DNA from 2 places in the Alteromonas sp. KC3 genome. Region 2 is predicted to be linked to the other one. Evidence: predicted binding sites of a transcription regulator. Region 2 holds the regulator's gene; the other holds the start of a gene.
What was found. Region 2 encodes FliA, which starts transcription of late flagellar genes. Its sites were predicted from a motif close to CTAAAGNTNNNNNNNNNNNNGCCGATA; they were not measured.
Positions count from the first base shown of each region.

Region 1 (10,593 bases), 1.8 Mb from region 2:
CGCTTGTTTGGGCTCATTTTACGATTTATGCACATATTACCAACGCCAATTCAAAAACGATTGTCTTTGGCAATGAGAGAAAAATAATAAGAGAATTACTGATGACTAAAGAAATAGCCATTATTGGTACTGGCATTTCGGGCTTAACCTGCGCCCACTTACTAAACAAACAGAATAACATAACTGTTTATGAAGCGAATAATTACATTGGTGGGCACACTGCCACTAAACAAATCACAGACGATGGCGAGGTTCACAACATCGACACAGGCTTCATCGTTTTTAATGATTGGACTTACCCCAATTTTATCAAGCTTATAACGTCATTAGGTGTAGAGTACCAACCTACTGAAATGAGCTTCTCCGTCACTAGCGAAAAAGCTAACATTGAGTACAACGGCAACAATATAAACAGTTTGTTTGCACAACGGCGCAATATATTGCGCCCTCGTTTTTGGCGAATTGTGCGTGACATATTAAAGTTCAATAAAGCGTGTAAGCAAATGGTTGCTGATAAGCGAGATACGTCTTTATTAACACTTCAGGATATTATCGAAGAGCTTCAACTGAGTGATGATTTCGCACGGTACTATATTCTACCAATGTGTGCGGCAATATGGTCGAGCAGTTTAGAGCAAACTCGACGTTTCCCTCTGACCTTCTTCCTGCAGTTTTTCAATAATCACGGGCTATTAAACATCACAGATCGCCCTCAGTGGTACACAATAAAAGGCGGTTCAAGTGAATATATTCCCCCCCTTGTCGCCGCTTTTAAAGATAAAATTAAGCTATCAACGGCCGTGGTATCAGTGTCAAAACACGAAGGCAAGTGGCGAGTGGTTGATGCACAAAACAACAGCGCGTTGTTCGACGATATAATCTTTGCTTGTCATAGCGACCAAGCATTGCACATGATTGCTGAACCAAGTGATTGGCATAAACAGGTATTGGGCAATATTCCATACGCGAATAACGATGTAGTGATGCATAAAGACACTCACCAACTTCCTAAACGAAAGCTTGCTTGGGCCAGCTGGAATTATCGTTTAAAGGAAGACAGTAGCGAAGAAATGCGTCCAGCTTCAGTGACCTATAATATGAACATTTTACAACGTCTCTCTGTGCCTTCGACTTACTGCGTGACACTCAACAACACATCAAGCATCGATAACGATACGATATTAGGCCAATATGACTATGCGCACCCTCAGTACAGTAGCGAAATGGTCGAGGCGCAGAAACAAAGAGGAAAGATTTGCGGCGTTGATAACCTTCATTTTTGCGGCGCTTATTGGTACAACGGATTCCATGAAGATGGTGTTAGAAGCGCACTAGATGTGTGTGAACGCTTTGGTGAAACACTGTGATAGAGAGCGCTATATATCGAGGAACGGTTTTCCATCAACGGTTTAAACCTACACAGCATAAATTCGACTACGACATTTATCTATTTTGGTTAAAACTTAGCGGCAATGAGCTTGAAACATTGGACAGTACCCTCTCACATTTTTCTACCTCCAAGAGAGCGCGAGCGCGTTTTAAGCGTTCAGATTACCTAGGAGATAAAGATGTGCCCCTTGCTCAAGCCGTACTGCAAAAAATGCAGTCTCTTAATAATAATGTTGCGCTAGAAGGCGATGTGTTCATGCTAGGACAAATTCGCATGTGGGGTTTGTATTTCAGCCCGGTCAATTTCTATTATCTTCGCGATGACCAAGGCACATTCACGCATCTTCTTGCCGAAGTCAGTAACACACCTTGGAATGAGCGCCATCACTATCTCGTAGATTTGAAGACACAAGCGCACACCGAAAAAGCTTTTCATGTCTCTCCTTTTAATCCGATGGATATGACCTATCACTGGCGAATTTCCCAACCTAGCCATACACTTTCTTTAGCGATGGACTGCGTACGTGACGATAAAGAATTCAGTGCAGGTATAAACTTACAGAAATTTAAGCTTGATGAAGCGAATCTTTCTAATGCGATGAAACGTATTCCAAGTATGACCATTAAAACGATGGCGGGAATATACTGGCAAGCGCTTAAATTATTTTTAAAAAGAACGCCCTTGTATTCACACCCAGAAAAGAGTCAGGAACAATAATAATGTCTTTTGGTGAATCCGTACTACTCACAACTTCAGAGGTATCACTTGCTGATAAAGTGTGCCGAAATCTATTTCTTCAATGCCTTAAGCAACTGCCTTTTGGTTGTCTTATTATTCAAGAATGCGGTGATGAGATCGCACGATTTGGCGACGACAATGATGAATTGCGCGCCACAGTGAATATTAAAGATATGAGCGCGTATCGGCGCTTGCTACTTGGTGGTAGTGTTGGTGCAGGCGAAGCGTTCATGGACGACCTTTGGGATAGTAACGATGTTACCTCGGTTGTGCGTATTTTCGCTCGAAACCTGCCCACATTAGATAAGTGGGAAAGTAAATTTAAATGGCTTTCTATGCCAATAAATAAACTACAGCATTTCGCTCGACGCAATACCCGCGACCAAGCTAAAAAGAACATCGAAGCGCATTACGACCTTGGCAACAAATTGTATACGCGTTTTTTGGACGACACCATGATGTATTCGTCGGCCATTTACCCCGACGCGAATACGTCACTCAATGCGGCACAAAATTATAAGCTGAAAACCATTTGTGACAAATTGCAGCTTAAAGAGAGCGACCACCTAATTGAGATTGGTACGGGCTGGGGCGGTCTTGCCGTCTATGCAGCTAAACACTATGGCTGCAAAGTAACCACAACCACTATTTCAGAAGAACAACATGCGTGGGCACAAGAATGGATCGCCCGTGAAGGCCTATCAGACCGCGTTACCTTGCTGAAAAAAGACTACCGATTATTAGAAGGCAAATACGACAAGCTTGTCTCTATTGAAATGATTGAAGCGGTAGGCAAACAGTTCTTAGGTAACTTTTTCGAAAAATGCTCATCGCTTTTAAAAGATAATGGCCTGATGCTACTACAGTCTATTACCATTGATGATAGACGTTATGATAGCTACTCAAACAGCGTGGATTTTATTCAAAAGTACATTTTTCCAGGCGGCTTTTTACCATCGCAATATCAATTAAATGCCCATTTGAAAAAGCATACCGATATGATGATAAGAGATTTACATGATATTGGTATTGATTACGCAATGACATTGAATCATTGGTATGAAGCGTTTATATCAGCTAAAGACGAACTGCTAAAAGACGGTTATGACGAGCGCTTTATGCGTATGTGGACTTACTACTTGAAATATTGCGAAGGTGGGTTCCTTGAGCGCACGATAAGTACTGTACAACTTGTGGTGTCAAAACCACAGTTTAGAGCAACGCTCGCTCGCTAGTAACAATCTATATTCTACACAAAAAACGGCGCTGAAAATGCGCCGTTTTTGATTGTGCTCAATGAATTACTACTGCTTATTCATCTACGACTGAGATGGGCTTTGAGAGCATGGGCTTGCCTTGATTGATATTGATTTCTACCCGCCTATTTTTGGCCCTATCTTGAGCTGTAGTTGCATTTTCAACAACGGGAGCAGTATCGGCTTTGCCCACTACAGACATTCGACTCTCATCAAAACCAGGCGCAGTGCGCATAGCCTCAGCAACCGCAACAGCACGCTGTGCTGACAAGTCCCAATTTGAACGATAAAGCTCATTGGCAATATGCTGCCCATCGCTATGTCCGGAAATTTCTATTTCGCCGGGTACATCGGCCAACAGTACACCAATCTTTCTTAAAACAGGTTGGAATTGTGGCTGTAAGAATGCAGAGCCTGCTGAGAAGGAACCATTTTCCTGAATACGTATGGTGATCTGCTGTCCCAACGACTCCATTTCTATAGAGCCATCCAAAATCTGCTTTTGAAGCTGCTGTGCAATTTTCTTCATCAATTCTGCAGTTTGTGTTTGTTCAGAGCTTTGTTCTGCCGACGATGCTGACTCATTGGCAGTTTGCTGAGATTGACCGCCACGTTGTTCACCGCGTTGCTTCTGACGACCACCTGCCGAGTCTTCATCGCCTGCTTGAAACTCTAACATCTGCTGTGTCATTTCAATGGTCTGCTGCTGAATAGATTCAATTGGCGTTGGGTCAGGTTTACCCGGTCTAAACTCCATGGCGATAACACTTGTTCCTTTCGGAATGTCTTTAACCTCAATTTTATTTTGCACACCAAAGGCGAACTTCATTGAGCCCGCAATTTGCTTAAACTTGAGGACATCCATTTCGGAGAATGACAGAAGTAACACGAAGAAGCACATCAGCAGAGACATAAGGTCTGCAAATGTTCCCATCCAAGCGGGCAGCCCCTCGGGGGGGCATTTTGGGCATTCTTCTTCGGCCATTATTCTTCCTCGGCAGCACCGCGTTTGCTAGCTGCAAGATAGTTCTTCAAAACACCTTCAATTACACGTGGATTTTGACCATCAGCAATACCGACAATACCGTCTAATACGAGACTCTGATTGAGCTTTTCCTCACCTGCGCGTACAGCAAGTTTAAATGCAATAGGTAAACACACTACGTTGGCAAAGAAGGCACCATATAGCGTAGTCAAAAGTGCTACCGCCATTGCAGGGCCGATAGCCTTGGGGTCATCCATGTTAGACAGCATGGCCACAAGACCAATTAGGGTACCTATCATCCCCATTGCTGGCGCTACGTCTCCCATACCTTTGAAGATAGATGCGCCGAAGTCATGCCGTTCGCTTGTCATTGCGATGTCTTTGGATAAGGTTGCACGAACCACTTCAATATCGTGTCCGTCAACTAGCATGTCTACGCCTTTTTGCATAAATTCATTCGATATCTCAGCTTCTTCGAGTGCTAGAAACCCACCTTTACGCGCCGCATCTGCCATTTCTACGATTTTTTCGATAAGCTCTTCTGGCGACTCAATTTTGAACATAAAGGCCTTACCCGCCACCTTACCTGCGCCAAAGAATTGGCCAAGGGTAAACTGAGATAAGACTACGAATAAGGTTCCACCGAAAACGATAAGTATAGATTGCACGTCTATGAACATGCTCATGCTGCCGCCTAATATCATAGCCATTACTATGAAACCGATGGCGCCCAACATACCTATGACGGTTGCTAAATCCACTCACTCTTCCTCATTTATGTGCAGACAGTGCTATTGATGTACATGTATTCTATCGGCAAAGTATTAAAATACTAAAACGACATTATTGAAAAATATCACATTTATTTCAGTGTGGTAGCAATTTGCAAAAGGAATGCAACGCTGATTGCGTTAAACAATGTTTCGCATTACCACCTATTTTGAGGACTATAGCACATTTAATTTGGTACGCCCTTTTACCTTTCACAGCCCACTGAGTTTACCGATTGTTCGATTTTTGCATCGTTATAGGCAATATACGGACAAACCATTTGACCCATGTGCACCCCTCAGTTAATGTGCGCGTACATGTAATTTGGCCACAAAATTGAGTGAATTTTATGACGACTGAAAAAGACGCAACTTCTTTTGAAGAAACCCTTGCGGAATTAGAAGCCATCGTGAACGATATGGAAAACGGTGACTTGCCACTCAATGTAGCATTGGAAAAGTTCGAACGCGGAATCGCATTATCTCGCCAAGGCCAAAAGTCGCTTGAAAATGCTGAGCAAAAAGTAAAGATACTGCTTAGCGAGCAAGGTAACGACACGTTAAAAACGCTTCCTGAAAGTGAACAACCTTAAATCGTTCATTTTTAACTAACAGGTAATCTATGAATTTTTCTGCTTTGCATCAGCAAGTGAAACAACAGACTGATGCATCTCTTCTTACACTAATTGACGAGTTACCCGATTACGCTCCGCGACTAAAAGACGCAATGCGTCACGCGTTGCTCGCCGGCGGTAAGCGCATGCGTCCGCTTCTTGTTCAGGTAGTGGGCAACACGCTAGACGTGCCAAAGAAAGACCAAATGGCGATTAGTATGGCCATCGAGTGTATTCATGCGTATTCCTTAGTGCACGATGATCTGCCAGCCATGGACGACGATGACCTGCGCCGCGGCATGCCTACCTGTCATATTGCCTTTGACGAAGCCACGGCAATTCTTGCTGGTGATGCGCTCCAGTCACTTGCTTTTAGTGTGCTAGCAGATGCGCCACTTAGCAATTATGCACAAACTAAGCGCAGTAACTTGCTTTCTATTCTTGCAAAAAGTGCTGGCTATTTGGGCATGTGTGGTGGCCAGGCGATAGACCTGGCAAGTACGGGCAAAACCATTTCACTCGAAGAATTAAAACAGCTGCATAAATTAAAAACAGGTGCGCTGTTGAAAGCGTGTATAGAAATGATAGCTACAGTGAGCGAAGACCTTACTGTGCAAGCTCAGGCCGATTTAATGGCATACGCGGCTGATATAGGTCTGGCATTTCAAGTTCAAGACGATATTCTTGACGTTGAAGGCAGTAGTGAGCAGTTAGGAAAACCTGCAGGCTCAGATCAGGCACTTGGCAAGAACACGTTTCCCGCCAAGTTGGGCCTAGATGGCGCCAAGCAAGAGTTAGAAGTTCTTCATAATAATGCACTTCAAGCCTTGTCGCGTTTACCCTACAATACAGACAGTTTAATTGCGTTTAGCGAGCTTTTGGTAAAACGCGACCACTAGCCACGCGCCATGTTGAAAAAGATAATAAGTACATGAGTTTAGATCTCCAACATTACCCAACGCTTGCGCTTGCGCAAACACCAGAAAAGCTGAGACAGCTGCCTCAAGACAAGCTGCGCGAGTTAGCTGATGAGTTGCGTGAATATTTACTTAATTGCGTAAGCCAAACAAGTGGCCATTTTGCCTCAGGCTTAGGTACAGTCGAATTAACGGTGGCGCTGCACTACGTGTATAACACGCCATTCGACCGATTATTGTGGGATGTTGGGCACCAGGCCTACCCACACAAAATTCTCACCGGTCGTGCAGAGCGCATGAGCACAATCCGTCAAAAAGATGGACTGCATCCCTTTCCATGGCCTCCAGAGAGCGATTATGACACCTTTGCAGTGGGTCATTCGTCTACCTCAATTAGTGCAGCCCTGGGAATGGCGGTTGCCGCGGAAAAAGAAGGCAAAGACCGCAAAGTAGTTGCCGTTATTGGCGATGGCGCTATGACAGCAGGTATGGCATTTGAAGCGCTGAACCACGCTGGCGATATCAAAAAAGATATGGTTGTGGTGCTTAATGACAACGAAATGTCGATTTCTGAGAATGTAGGTGCATTAAATAGTCATTTGGCTAGATTACTCACCGGTAATTTCTTTAACTCTATTCGTGATGGTGGCAAAAGGCTGCTAAGTAATGTGCCGCCTATTAAAGAGTTCGCCAGCCGTGCTGAAGAGCACTTAAAAGGCATGGTAGTACCTGGTACCATTTTTGAAGAATTAGGTTTTAACTATATCGGCCCAATTGACGGCCATGATGTTAACGCTGTTGTCGATACCTTGCGCAATATGCGTAAATTTGAAGGCCCTCAGTTGCTGCATGTAGTAACTAAAAAAGGAAAAGGCTATGCCGTAGCCGAACAGGATCCTATCAAGTTTCATGCTGTGCCTAAATTCAACCCTGCTGATAATGCGCTTCCTAAATCAAAACCTTCAGCCCCTACCTATTCGGCTATTTTTGGTAAGTGGTTATGTGATATGGCAGCCCAAGATCCTAAGTTGATGGCTGTTACCCCCGCGATGCGCGAAGGCTCAGGAATGGTTGAGTTCTCGCAGCGATTCCCAGACCAATACTTTGATGTTGCCATCGCAGAGCAGCACGCCGTCACGTTCGGTGCAGGATTAGCAAAAGATGGCATGAACGCGGTTGTAGCAATTTACTCTTCATTTTTACAACGCGCTTATGATCAGCTAATTCATGATGTCGCCATTCAAGATTTACCTGTGTTATTCGCGATTGATAGAGCGGGCATTGTTGGCGCTGATGGCCCAACCCACCAGGGCGCATTTGATATCGCCTTTTTACGCTGTATCCCTAACATGGTGGTTATGGCCCCTGCGGACGAAAATGAATGCAGACAAATGCTCTATACAGGCCACAAGCTTCAAAAACCAGCAGCGGTGCGTTATCCGCGTGGCGCTGGTATGGGCATTACACCAGATGAGGAAATGACAGCGCTTGAGATTGGTAAATCTCGTCTGATACGTTCATCAAGTGTGGATGATGGCAAGCGCGTCGCTATTTTAAATTTTGGTTGTTTATTACCTTATGCAATAGAAGCGGCTGAAGAATGCAATGCCACGGTTATTGATATGCGCTTTGTGAAGCCGTTAGACGGCGAAGCTGTAATGAATGCGGCCAGTGAACACGATGCACTCATAACGCTAGAAGACGGCTGCATCATGGGTGGAGCGGGCAGCGCAGTACTGGAACATTTGCAACAAAACGGCGTATTGAAGCCAGTGAAGATGTTAGGGCTGCCTGATAGCTTTATTTTGCAAGGTACGCAGCAAGAAATGTATAACGTGCATGGTTTGGATACCAAGGGTATCGTTAGCGCAATACAGGAACTCACGAAATAAAGCGAGTTCACTAAGTTCCTATTCAAGCATATACAAAAAGCCCGCAAACGCGGGCTTTTTTATATTAGGTAAGTGTGGGGTTACACGCTTATATAAACTGCAGTGACGCAGGCCAAAACCACATTAATAGATGTAAACATCCGCAAGCCATAGCACCAGCAATTAAATCGTCTAACATGATACCTGTACCGCCGTGTAAGCGTTTATCAATGATACCTATTGGCCAAGGCTTTAAAATATCAAACAAACGAAATAAGACGAATCCAATCACTAAAGTAGACAGCGAGATTGGGACAAGCAGAAATGTCACAAACATGCCCGCTATTTCATCCCACACGATAGAACCATGATCGTGCACTTGCATATCATCTGCAGTTTTGCCGCAAAGATATATACCAACAATAGAAAATATAAGTGTGAGCGCGACGAACGAAATAATCGATACATTGGCACATAAAACAAGCAAAGGGATTGCTGCTAATGAGCCAAACGTACCTGGCATAAAAGGCACTAGACCACTACCAAAGCCAAGAGCCAGAAAATGTACCGGATTCTTCATACTGACTCTGGCGCGATACTCTGCTTGCATAGTGGTTTCTCTTATTTAGCGTAGTACTTAAAGTTTACATTGTGCAGCCTAAAAGCTGTGCTCGTAACCTGAAGGATTGGTAGGCGTATATTTTACGTTGTCTTTAAGCAAACTAAGCGAACCAGACTGCCCCGTTAACTGTCCAATACAAGTAGCCTTTACATTGGTACTCGCCAAAGATGTTTCAAGACTGCCACGCTGCTCTTCACCAACAGTAAAAATGAGCTCATAGTCATCGCCAGCCGATAATGCGTACTCAATGGCTTGCTCTGGTGAAACTGCACTAGTAAGTGCTCTGGATAACGGTAACCTGTCGACATGCACATTTGCACCGCAATTTGACGCATTAAGAATATGGCCTAAATCAGAGATCAGCCCATCTGAGACATCAATGCACGATGTTGCAATACGGCGTATAGCTGTACCTACAGCCACACGTGGTGTGGGAAAGTAATGACGATTTATTAACACGTCTTTCGCTTCACCTGCCACTTCAATATTGTTCTGCAGAATATCCAGACCTGCACCTGCATCACCCAAAGTTCCCGTTACATAAACCCAATCACCAGGCTTAGCACCACTTCGCGTTAACTCAGAGCCAGGTGGGATGAAGCCTTGGGCAGTAATGGTCATTGCCATAGGCCCTTTAACGGTGTCACCACCAATTAACTGAACTGAGTAGTATTGAGTAAGCTCATGTAACCCACTGACAAAGTCGTCAAGCCAAGGCTCATTCACTTCAGGCAAAGACAACGACAAACTAATCCAAGCTGGCTCGGCGCCCATGGCAGCCAAATCACTTAAGTTTACGGCAACCGTTTTGTAAGCTACCGATTTGGCAGGTGCATCTTTTAAGAAGTGTACGCCAGCTACCAGTGTATCTGTGGTAACAGCGAGTTGTTGATTTTCTGGAACCGTTGTTACAGCACAATCATCACCAATACCAATAACAACATCTTTGCGTTTGTGGCCACTGTTTGAGAAATAGCGGCCGATAAGATCGAATTCTTTCACGATAATTTTTAAACCCATTTAGCGGCAATCCTTGCCGCCACGGTAAGGTTAGTCGCGCTCATCTTTGCGCAATGTGCGCACAGCTTTATCCAATGCGCCATTAATGAACTTATGACTTTCTTCGGCACCAAAAGCCTTAGCAAGTTCAATCGCTTCATTAATAATTACGCGATAAGGCACATCGATGCGCTCTGTCAGCTCTAGTGTCGCAATGCGAAGAATGGCTTTTTCAATAGCGTCCAGTTCTTCAGGCAAACGGCCTAAGTAAGGCTTGATTGTCGCATCAAGATTGCTTGCATTGTGTGCTACACCACGCAACAAAGCTTGAAAATACGCCATATCCACCTTTTGCATGTCATTACTGGTTGCTAATGCCAGTTCAACTTGCTGGATATCGTTGTGACTCATTTGCCATGAATAGACGCCTT
Region 1 covers NZ_AP024235.1:2,977,924-2,988,516, forward strand. The annotation lists gene JN178_RS13240 (SDR family NAD(P)-dependent oxidoreductase) at 1-87, shown strand, start outside; gene JN178_RS13245 (NAD(P)/FAD-dependent oxidoreductase) at 102-1,367, shown strand; gene JN178_RS13250 (DUF1365 domain-containing protein) at 1,364-2,107, shown strand; gene JN178_RS13255 (SAM-dependent methyltransferase) at 2,110-3,363, shown strand; gene JN178_RS13260 (flagellar motor protein MotB) at 3,440-4,369, opposite strand; gene pomA (flagellar motor protein PomA) at 4,369-5,130, opposite strand; gene JN178_RS13270 (exodeoxyribonuclease VII small subunit) at 5,490-5,732, shown strand; gene JN178_RS13275 (farnesyl diphosphate synthase) at 5,762-6,652, shown strand; gene dxs (1-deoxy-D-xylulose-5-phosphate synthase) at 6,685-8,562, shown strand; gene JN178_RS13285 (phosphatidylglycerophosphatase A family protein) at 8,651-9,151, opposite strand; gene thiL (thiamine-phosphate kinase) at 9,200-10,165, opposite strand; gene nusB (transcription antitermination factor NusB) at 10,214-10,593, opposite strand, start outside.
Region 1: the regulator FliA is predicted to act here: its motif matches at 5,181-5,207, upstream of pomA (flagellar motor protein PomA).

Region 2 (10,593 bases):
TATACAGCTACTTATATCGTCGATATTGATACTCTTAGACGATATATTTTCTACCGCCACAGCTTGAGGCATGCCATATACGACACAAGAATCTTGATCCTGCGCCCAAATGGTCGCCCCTAAACCTTTAAGCGTGCGACAGCCTTCTCTTCCGTCTGCGCCCATGCCTGTTAATATTACGCCAAGTACATCACCGCCATAAGCGCGAGCAATTGAGCTAAACGTTAAGTCAACACTGGGTTTGTAACTTACTTTATCGGCAGCACTGGCTTCGACAATGGTAATCGTTTTGTTTACACCGGCAGATTCAATGATCATTTGCTTGCCACCCGGCGCTAAGTACGCGTGTCCCGGTTTAAGTACATCGCCAGTTTCGGCTTCTTTTACACTTATTTTGCAATTGGAATCTAAACGCTGAGCAAACGCAGACGTGAATGTACCCGGCATATGCTGAACAAGGACAATTGGATAAGGGAAGTCTGCAGGTAGCGGCGACAATACCTTCTGTAACGCGACAGGCCCTCCAGTTGATGCACCTATTGCTAAGCACTTATAGTGCTTGCCGCTTGGCCTTACCGAAGACACCGTTGGCTGTTTTGCCGCGTCTTTACGGCCAGACAACAAACCTGAACTTCTAAAAAAAGCCGGTTTAGGCGCATTTTCTGGAAGGCGTCTTGTTTCTACAGAGCGCATAACAGGGCGTTTAAGACCAACACCGCGTCGCGCAATAAGACGAACTTTTGTACACAATAAACGTGTCGCATCTTTTCGATCTTGCGCGATGTCTTCAAATTTCTTTGGCAGAAAATCGAGTGCCCCCGCTTCTAACGCATCAAGTGTGGCTTGCGCGCCATGATGGGTTAGCGAGGAAAACATCAGTATAGGAGTTGGACGCTTCTCCATAATGGCTTTTACCGCAGAAATTCCATCCATGATCGGCATTTCCACGTCCATTGTTATTACGTCTGGAGTGAGGGTTTCTAACTTCTCGAGCGCATCTCGCCCATTTCTCGCTTCGCCTACTACTTCCAACTCTCTATCGGCATCGAGAATTTCTTTCACTCGACGTCGATAGAAAGTAGAGTCGTCCACGACCAGGACTTTAAAGACCATGGATTACTTTTCCTATTATTACAGCCCTACTTTATGGGCTTACGGGCGTAACGCTTCAGTAGACTCGGTATATCCAAAATAAGTGCAATACCACCATCAGATGTTATTGTCGCACCAGCCATACCCGGCGTGCCCTGTAAGAGCGCATCTAACGGCTTAATAACCACTTCTTCTTGACCAATTAATGCATCAACCACAAAGCCGACTTGCTGCGTTCCAATCTGTACCACAACAACGTGTCCTTTTTCTTTATCGATGTTCTTAGGACCACGAATCAGCCATTCCCCAAGGAAGAACAGCGGAATAGCTTTGGAGCGGACAATCATCGTCAGCTGACCATCAACCGTATTGGTTTTCTTGATGTCCATGTTAATAATTTCATTAACTGCACCAAGCGGTAACGCAAAGGTTTGTTTGCCTACCACAATCATTAAGGTTGGAAGTATGGCTAGAGTAAGCGGTACTTTGATGTCTAATCGCGTACCTTTACCAAGCTGCGAGTCGATATTAACGGTACCGTTTAGTTGGTTAATCTTGGTTTTAACCACATCCATACCCACACCACGGCCCGAAATATCACTAATTTCAGTTTTGGTTGAGAACCCAGGGGCAAAGATAAGATTAAAAGCTTCCACGTCTGACATACGAGCTGCAGCATCTGCATCAAGCACACCGCGGCTTATCGCAATTTCTTTAAGCTTTTCGGGATCCATACCTTTACCATCGTCTTCGATAGTAAGAAGGATGTGATCGCCTTCTTGTGATGCAGACAGCTGAACCGTCCCCATGCGCGGTTTACCGGCCGCTGCGCGGTCATCAGGCATTTCAATACCATGGTCCACTGAGTTTCTCACCAAGTGAACCAACGGATCGGCCAATGCTTCAACCAAGTTCTTATCTAGATCGGTTTCTTCACCAACCAACTCAAGGGTAATTTCTTTCTTGAGGCTTCGAGCGAGGTCGCGTACAACGCGGGGGAATCGACCAAATACCTTTTTGATTGGCTGCATGCGGGTTTTCATCACCGCGCCTTGCAAGTCGCCTGTTACAACATCAAGGTTAGCAATAGCTTTCGACATACTTTCGTCATTGCTATTAATACCCAAACTAATAAGGCGATTTCGAACCAATACCAACTCGCCGACCATATTCATAATTTGATCTAAGCGCTTGGTGTCAACACGCACTGTAGTCTCAGCCGGAGGTGCTGCTGGTGCGGCTTTTTTATCGTCTTTTTTGGGTGCTTCTTTCTTCGCTGCCCCAGCAGGCGCTGGAGCAGGAGCGGCTGCTGCAGCCTTTTGCGGCGCTGGACCAGCCTTAGGTGCTGCTGGCGCTTCGCTTTTCGCTTTGTTAATCGCGTCGGTAGCCGTTTTATCTACCACTGGCTCAGCGGGCGTTGACGATTGTTTGGTAGGACCTTGCCCCGAACCATGCAATTGATCAAGTAGCGCTTCAAACTCGTCGTCAGTAATTTCTTCATCGCTTGATGCAGATACCGGTGCCGCTGGCGCAGGTGCTGATGCAGGTGCTGCATCTTCGCTACCGCCAAATTGACCTTTACCGTGTAAATCGTCAAGAAGCGCTTCGAATTCTTCATCGGTGATGTCATCGCTATCACCGCCTGCGCTTGGTGCAGGTTCAGCGGCTTTCGCTGGCGCTGCCGCTTTTGGTGCAGACTGACCGGGAGCACTTGAACCATGAAGTTCATCTAGCAAGGCTTCGAATTCATCTTCAGTGATTTCATCAATGCCACCACCGTCACTTGACGACGATGTAGGCTCTGACTCTTCAATAACAAGTTCAGGCTCATCCTCAACCTCTGCAGGCTGAGTTGCACTGGGTGCAGTATCGCCAAAGATATTTTCGTCAGGAGATTCTGGGCGACTTAGTTTGTGTAATAAGTCGACAAGATGTGCATCTGCAGGTTCTAGAGGATCACGCGCTTTAACACGTTCAAACATCTCTACCACCACATCGGTGGCCTGCAAAATAATATCCATTAACTCCGGCGTGAGTGTACGTTGCCCGTTTCGCATAACATCGAAAACGTTTTCGGCCCCGTGGCATATTTCAACCAACTCAGTCAGGGATAGAAACCCTGCTCCGCCTTTAACAGTATGGTAGCCGCGGAAAATTGCATTCAGCAAATCCGCGTCTTCTGGATTGTTCTCAAGATCAACGAGCTGTTCTTGTAATTGTTCAAGTATCTCTCCAGCTTCTACTAGAAAGTCCTGTAATATATCCTCGTCAACATCAAACGACATGCGCCCGCTCCCCTAAAAACCTAAGCTAGACAAAAGATCATCTACATCATCTTGGCCAGAAACAACATCATCGCGATTTTCCGCGTCAATAATTGGGCCTTCCGCTTGTACACCATCATTTTTATCGGCCTTAACGCTAGAAGGTTTAGAATGTTCTGAACCGTCGCGCTCGCCAAACATGGTTAACATGTTTACTAGGCTGTCCTCGACTTCTTTTACCAAGTCGATAACGCGGCGAATTACCTGACCAGTTAAATCTTGATAACCCTGTGCCATCAATACTTCTGTCAGTAACTGTGTGAGCTTAGTTGATTGCTCTGCGCTTTCTTCAAGTAAGTTATCTAAATCTGCACAAAGCGCTTTGAACTCGCCTAATTCTATTTGGCGGCTCATTAGCTTTTTCCACTCAGGCATCACTTTCTCGATGCGCTCAGCGAGCGTTTCTGCAATTGGCATGCTCGCTTCTACTGCATCCATAGTAGTATTAGCAGCTTTTTCAGTTTCTTCAATGACGTATGTCAGACGAGACTGTGCATCAGGCATATCTTCGGTCGCAAGATTCTTAATGCGATCGTCAATCTGAAAATTATTGAGCGCATCATGAAGTTGACGCGTCAGTTTTCCTACTTCTGCAAACAGCTCAACATTCTCCTTCATTGAGGCTGCTTCAAGTAGCGCATTGGCTGAAGCGTTGTCACCCTCTTCAAGATAGGCAACAAGTTGTTTAGCTTCGTCCAATGTAATCGGAACGTTTACATTTGGTGACATCCAGTAAACCTCGTTTCTCTGGTGAGCGTCTGGATCAACCTAAACGTTCGAAAATTTTATCCAATTTTTCTTTTAATGTTGCAGCTGTGAAAGGCTTAACTACATAGCCATTTACGCCGGCTTGCGCTGCCGCAACAATTTGTTCTTTCTTGGCTTCAGCAGTAACCATTAGCACAGGCAAATGCTTCAGTTTGTCATCGGCACGAATAGCACGCAGCAAGTCAATTCCTTGCATGCCTGGCATATTCCAATCGGTAACGACAAAGTCAAAGTCGCCTTGCTGTAGCATTGGCAACGCCGTACTTCCGTCATCCGCTTCCTGGATGTTGGAGAAACCCAAGTCTTTAAGTAGGTTTTTGATGATACGTCTCATGGTAGAAAAATCGTCAACCACGAGAATTTTCATACTTTTATCCAAAATAGCCTCCAGTGAGGGGTTAATTGTTATTAATATCTATTCTTCGTCAGCTTGCCACGACTTCATTCGTGATTTGAGTTTTAACATGGCCTGACTGTGAATTTGGCTTACTCTCGATTCACTAACATCAAGTACTTCACCTATTTCTCGTAGGTTTAGCTCTTCATCATAGTATAAAGAAAGCACGATAGCTTCTCGTTCAGGTAATGTTGTAATCGCATGGGCTAACGCCTTTTGGAAAGCACCTTGCATCAAGTCTTCAAGTGGTGCGTCGCTACCCCGATTTTGTTCAGTCGAAATAACGTCCTCAGACACACCTAAATCTTCAATGCCAACCAACTTACCAGCATTTACTTCATTCAACATTTGATGATAGTCCTGCAAACTCACATTGAGTTTAGCAGCAATATCAGAATCTCTGGCATCGCGTCCAGTCTCGCCTTCTACTTGCGAAATGGCTTCTGTTATCGCGCGACCGTTGCGATGCACTGACCGCGGCGTCCAATCGCCTTTTCGAATCTCGTCCAGCATAGCACCGCGGATACGAATACCCGCAAAGGTTTCAAAGCTCGCACCTTTCGAGCCGTCAAAATTGCGAGCAGCTTCTAATAAACCAATCATGCCTGATTGAATTAAATCGTCAACAAGTACACTAGCGGGCAAACGCGCCATCAAGTGATGAGCGATACGTTTAACCAAAGGCGCATGTCGTTCGACTAACTGCGACTTATCGGTTTGTTGTTGATAAGCTGCTGCCTTGCTATTCAACGCTGATTTCCTACTGCTTTCTCTGCAACCAACTGTTCAATGAAAAACTCTAAATGACCACCTGGCTGAGCCGGGATTGGCCATGACAATGCCTTGTTAGCCAGTTGAGTAATTGCAACGGCAGCAGGCGAACCTGGGTAGGCATCGACGATAGCGGTTTGTTTGCGTACCGCTTTACGAATATTTTCATCAAACGGGACAGTTGCCACTAATTCTAGTGCAACATCCAAAAATCGACCTGTTACTTTACTTAATTTACTAAACAGCTCTTGCCCTTCCCGCACGTCGCGCACCATATTGGCGACCACTTTAAATCGAAACACACCGTGTTCGCGATTCAAAATTTTGATCAGCGCGTAAGCGTCAGTTAATGATGTAGGCTCGTCGCACACTACAACCATAATATCCTGCGACGCTTTAGAAAAGCTTAATACCATGTCTGAGATACCCGCTGCGGTATCGACGATGAGAACATCAATTTGTGAACGTAATTCACTAAAGGCGCGTATTAAACCCGCATGCTGAGTAGGTGATAACTCTGCCATTGACTGTGTACCCGATGTCGCTGGCGCAATCTTGATTCCATGCGGACCAGTGACGAGTACCTCATCAAGCGTGCATTCACCCGATAATACGTGAGAAAGATTTTTCTCGACGCGAAGACCTAACATCACATCGACATTAGCCAGACCTAAGTCTGCATCGAGAACCATTACACGCTTACCCTGCTTAGCCATAGCAATGGCGGTGTTTAGTGTAATATTTGTTTTACCGACGCCACCTTTACCTCCGGTGACGGCAATAACTTTGATTAACCTTGATTGCTTCATTTTTCTTAAGCTACTCGCTTGGTCGTCAATCATACTGCTTATGCTGTTTTAATGGCGTTGTTACTACTAGTATGATTCAAACCGTACTTTTTATAAAGCTTTGCAGCAGCAGAAACCAAAGATTTTGCTTCTGCAATCTTAATGTCTTCTGGTACTTTTTGCCCATCGGTGACATAACTAACCGGTAACTGGTACTCAACTGCAGCACTAAGCACCTCTCCTAAAGAGTAGCACTCATCTAACTTTGTGAAAATACAGCCACTTAGTTCAATTTCATCATACGCTTTAATTATTCTCTGCAGTGCAGGATATTGTGTATTTGCCTGCGCTACCAAATATTTTTTCACTTGTGGCATTTGACCATTGTCAAATTGCTTAATTTGTTTAATCAAACGGCTATCTCGCTGACTAAACCCTGCTGTATCAATCAATACTAGACGCTTGTGACGCAGTTGGAAAAGTAAATCTGCTAACTCTTCGCTGGTTTGTGCTTTTCTTACTGTACAGCCAATTATCTTTCCGTAAGTAGCCAGTTGTTCAAACGCAGCTATTCTGTACGTATCAATGGTGATCATTGCCACTGATTCTGGGCCATACTTTTGGGCATATCGCGCAGCCAATTTTGCTACCGTGGTTGTCTTTCCCGTTCCAGTAGGACCCACCAATGCAACAGCGCCTTGTGCGGTAAGTATATCGTTACCTGTTACATTTATGCGATTAGCCAATAGGTTAAGAAGGTAAACCCACGCTTCGCGCTCATTGTAGTGAGCAGGCGTGTAATTTATTAGCTGAGTCGCAAGCGCATGACTTAAGCCCATATCGGTTAAACGCGTTATCAAATATTGATGAACGGGTTTTTGACGCTTATTTTTTGCGTCCATTAAATCAGCCACCTGATACTGTAAAACATTTCTCAGTGACGCTAGCTCTTCTTTAATCTGAGCAAGTTCGTCTGATTGATTAGGCGCAGTTTCATCTATGCTTGACGCTTGATGTGAAGGAAACGCATCTGCTTGCTCATAGCGGCTCGCACGGGATTGAGGTTGAGGCTGAGCAGCTTCAACTTCATCAATAAAGTCATCAGAAAAGTTAAGGTGCGATGCAATTTCATTAGCATGTTGCGCATTGGCAGAGGTATCTTTTTGGCTTTGCGGCTGAGCGCTTGAACCATGTTGCTTTTCAAGTAGCGCTTTTAAACTGTCTGGGCCGTCATCACCGATGATTTCACTTAAGCTAGGAACAGCTTTCTGACCGGGCGCTTTAGAGGCGGGTTTTGGCACTGACAACTTAGCCTCTGGCTCTTTATCGTAAGCTGCAACAAGCTCAATACCGTCAGCCACTTTGCGGTTTGACATGATAACCGCATCGCTACCCAACTCAGCTTTTACTTGGCTTAACGCCTCACGCATATCTTTGCCGAAGAAACGTCTTATTTTCATTGCAACCTCTCCAATCGCTCAGTGTCAGATTATTGACCGACCGAACTGACTATTTTTATCTGCTTATCATCAGGCACTTCTTGGTACGAAAGTACGTGGAGCCCAACAACTGAATACTTTAGGAAGCGTGACAGCACAGGTCTTAGCATGCCTGACGTCAGCAATACCGCAGGTTCACCTTCGAGTTCCTGCTGCTGACTGGCTTGTTGCAATGATTTTTGCAACTTATCTGCTAGTCCTGGCTCTATGCCAGCACCATCTTCACCGCCCGCTTGAAGAGACTGGTGCAACATCTGTTCCAACTCTGGCGCCAAGGTTATGACAGGTATCTCTTTGGCACCTTGTGTAATCTCTTGAACAATCAGTCGTTTCAACGAAATACGTACTGCAGATACCAGTACATCTGGGTCTTGGCTACGCGTACCATACTCACTTAGAGTTTGAACAATAGTACGCATATCACGAATTGGTACGCCTTCGAATAACAATGTTTGCAATACTTTAACTACGGTACTAAGCGGTAAAATATCCGGCACTAGTCCTTCAACAAGCTTAGGATGCTGCTTAGCCAACATATCAAGAAGTTGCTGAGCTTCTTCATGACCTAATAGTTGATAGGCATTATTAGTCAGAAGCTGACTTAAATGGGTTGCAACAACCGTTGCGGCATCGACCACGGTATAACCGAGTGTTTGAGCATGCTCGCGCTTATTCGGTTTTATCCATACAGCATCGAGCCCAAAAGCAGGATCTTTCGTTGCGCGTCCTTCAAGCTTGCCGAACACCTGCCCTGGATTAATCGCAAGCTCCTCGTCGTGACTAATGAGTGAGTCGCCAATGGTCACGCCGAGCATGGCAATAGTGTAAGTATTTGGTTCTAAATCGAGGTTATCGCGAATATGTACAGGAGGAATAAGAAACCCGAGTTCTTGCGACAATTTTTTACGCACGCCTTTAATGCGTGTTAATAACTCGCCACCTTGTGACTTATCGACAAGCGGGATAAGGCGATAGCCAACTTCTAACCCAATGGTATCGACTTGCTGTACATCATCCCAACCCAGCTCTTTGACTTCTGGCGCAACGGTTTCATCCTTAACCACGTCAGGGACTTTAGGCTCGGCAGCTTTTTTCTTCTCTTGTTGTGATTGCCAATAAGCAAAGCCTGCAATCAAAAAAGAGAAACCAAGAAACGCAACGTGGGGCATGCCAGGAATAATACCCATAACAAAAAGTACACCAGCGGCAATATACAAGGCTTGATTATTACCAAGTTGACCACGTATCTCTTTGCCCATCTCCTGAGTTTCGTTTTCACGAGTAACGATAATCGCGGTTGCGACTGACAAAAGTAGCGATGGAATTTGCGCGACAAGACCGTCACCGATAGTCAGGATAGTGTAAATTTCAATGGCGTTTCCAAATGTAAGATCATGCTGAATCATACCAATGAATAACCCACCAACTATATTGATGAGCATAATGAAAAGGCCCGCTACCGCATCGCCTTTTACAAATTTTGACGCACCGTCCATCGAACCGTAAAAGTCGGCTTCTGCGGTAATTTCTTCACGACGTTGACGCGCTTGATCTTGGTCGATATACCCAGCATTTAAGTCAGCATCAATTGCCATTTGCTTACCTGGCATAGCATCAAGAGTAAAGCGAGCACTTACTTCTGAAATACGACCTGCACCTGCGGTTACCACTTTAAAGTTGATGATGAGCAAGATAGCAAACACCACGATACCCACCGCATAGTTACCACCAATAACCACCGCGCCAAATGCTTCAATTACCTTACCGGCAGCGTCGCCGCCTTCGTGTCCATATAGGAGTACTACACGGGTAGATGCCACGTTAAGCGCCAGTCGCAAAACGGTCGCAATAAGGAGTACTAGAGGGAAAATACCAAAGTCGACAGGACGCTGCGTAAGTACCGCGACCAATATGATGACAAGGGAAAGTGCAATATTAAAACTGAAGAGCACGTCCAACAAGAACGGCGGCATAGGTAGAATTACCATGCCCATAATTGCCAAAAGTACGATTGGCGCACCTAAACCACTGGTAAAATTTTGCAGCTGATTTTTGTCGAAACGCTGAAGATAACCGGATAACTGCATCGCTTACTGTCTCACTATCAGAAAATTGACGCTTTTCACTATTCTGATAGGAACATTTCAACTAACGTGCCAGCTTTGATGAATAGCTACCACAGTCGCGTTGGATAAATAAAACGACGGGAATCCCCCCTAGAAATTACCGCCTGTATTCAGGTGGTATAGGCAAATCCCGTTTGAGTGGTCTGGGTCGTTTCCCCTTACCAGCGCGGTGCGCTTTAAGCTGATAAACATGGGCAAGCACTTGCGCCACTGCCATAAACAGCGCATTAGGTACTTCTTCATCGACTTCGGTAGAGTAAAAGATAGCACGAGCAAGCATAGGCGATGGAATAAGTGGGACATCGTTTGCGGTAGCAATTTTTCTTATATGCATGGCAAGTTCATCAGCCCCTTTCGCCACAACAACGGGGGCACGGTTGCCGCTTTCATCATATTTTATAGCAACCGAGAAGTGTGTTGGGTTAGTTACTACCACGTCAGCTTGCGGGACTTCCTGCATCATGCGTTTAGTGGCAGCTTGATACTGCAAGCGACGAATACGGCCTTTTACCATAGGATCGCCCTCGGCATTTTTGCGCTCGTCTTTGACCTCTTGCTTGGTCATTTTCATTTCTTTGTTGTGCTTATACATCTGATATGGCACATCAATAATGGCAATGGGGATCATACCGCAAGCAAGAATAAGAAATGCCCACTTGAGCATATCAAGGGCGTGAAAGATATTGCCGGGATACAACTCCATATCGAGGTGGAGTGCTTCATCTTGAAAGTACAATAGCGCCCCAATGGCCATGCCAATAATAAGCACAACTTTGGCGATGGACTTGAGTAACTCAACCAAGCCATTCATACCAAACATGCGCTTGA
Region 2 covers NZ_AP024235.1:1,161,918-1,172,510, reverse strand. The annotation lists gene JN178_RS05205 (protein-glutamate methylesterase/protein-glutamine glutaminase) at 1-1,113, opposite strand, end outside; gene JN178_RS05200 (chemotaxis protein CheA) at 1,140-3,377, opposite strand; gene JN178_RS05195 (protein phosphatase CheZ) at 3,390-4,145, opposite strand; gene cheY (chemotaxis response regulator CheY) at 4,180-4,563, opposite strand; gene JN178_RS05185 (RNA polymerase sigma factor FliA) at 4,600-5,331, opposite strand; gene JN178_RS05180 (MinD/ParA family protein) at 5,328-6,194, opposite strand; gene flhF (flagellar biosynthesis protein FlhF) at 6,200-7,600, opposite strand; gene flhA (flagellar biosynthesis protein FlhA) at 7,630-9,726, opposite strand; gene flhB (flagellar biosynthesis protein FlhB) at 9,863-10,593, opposite strand, start outside.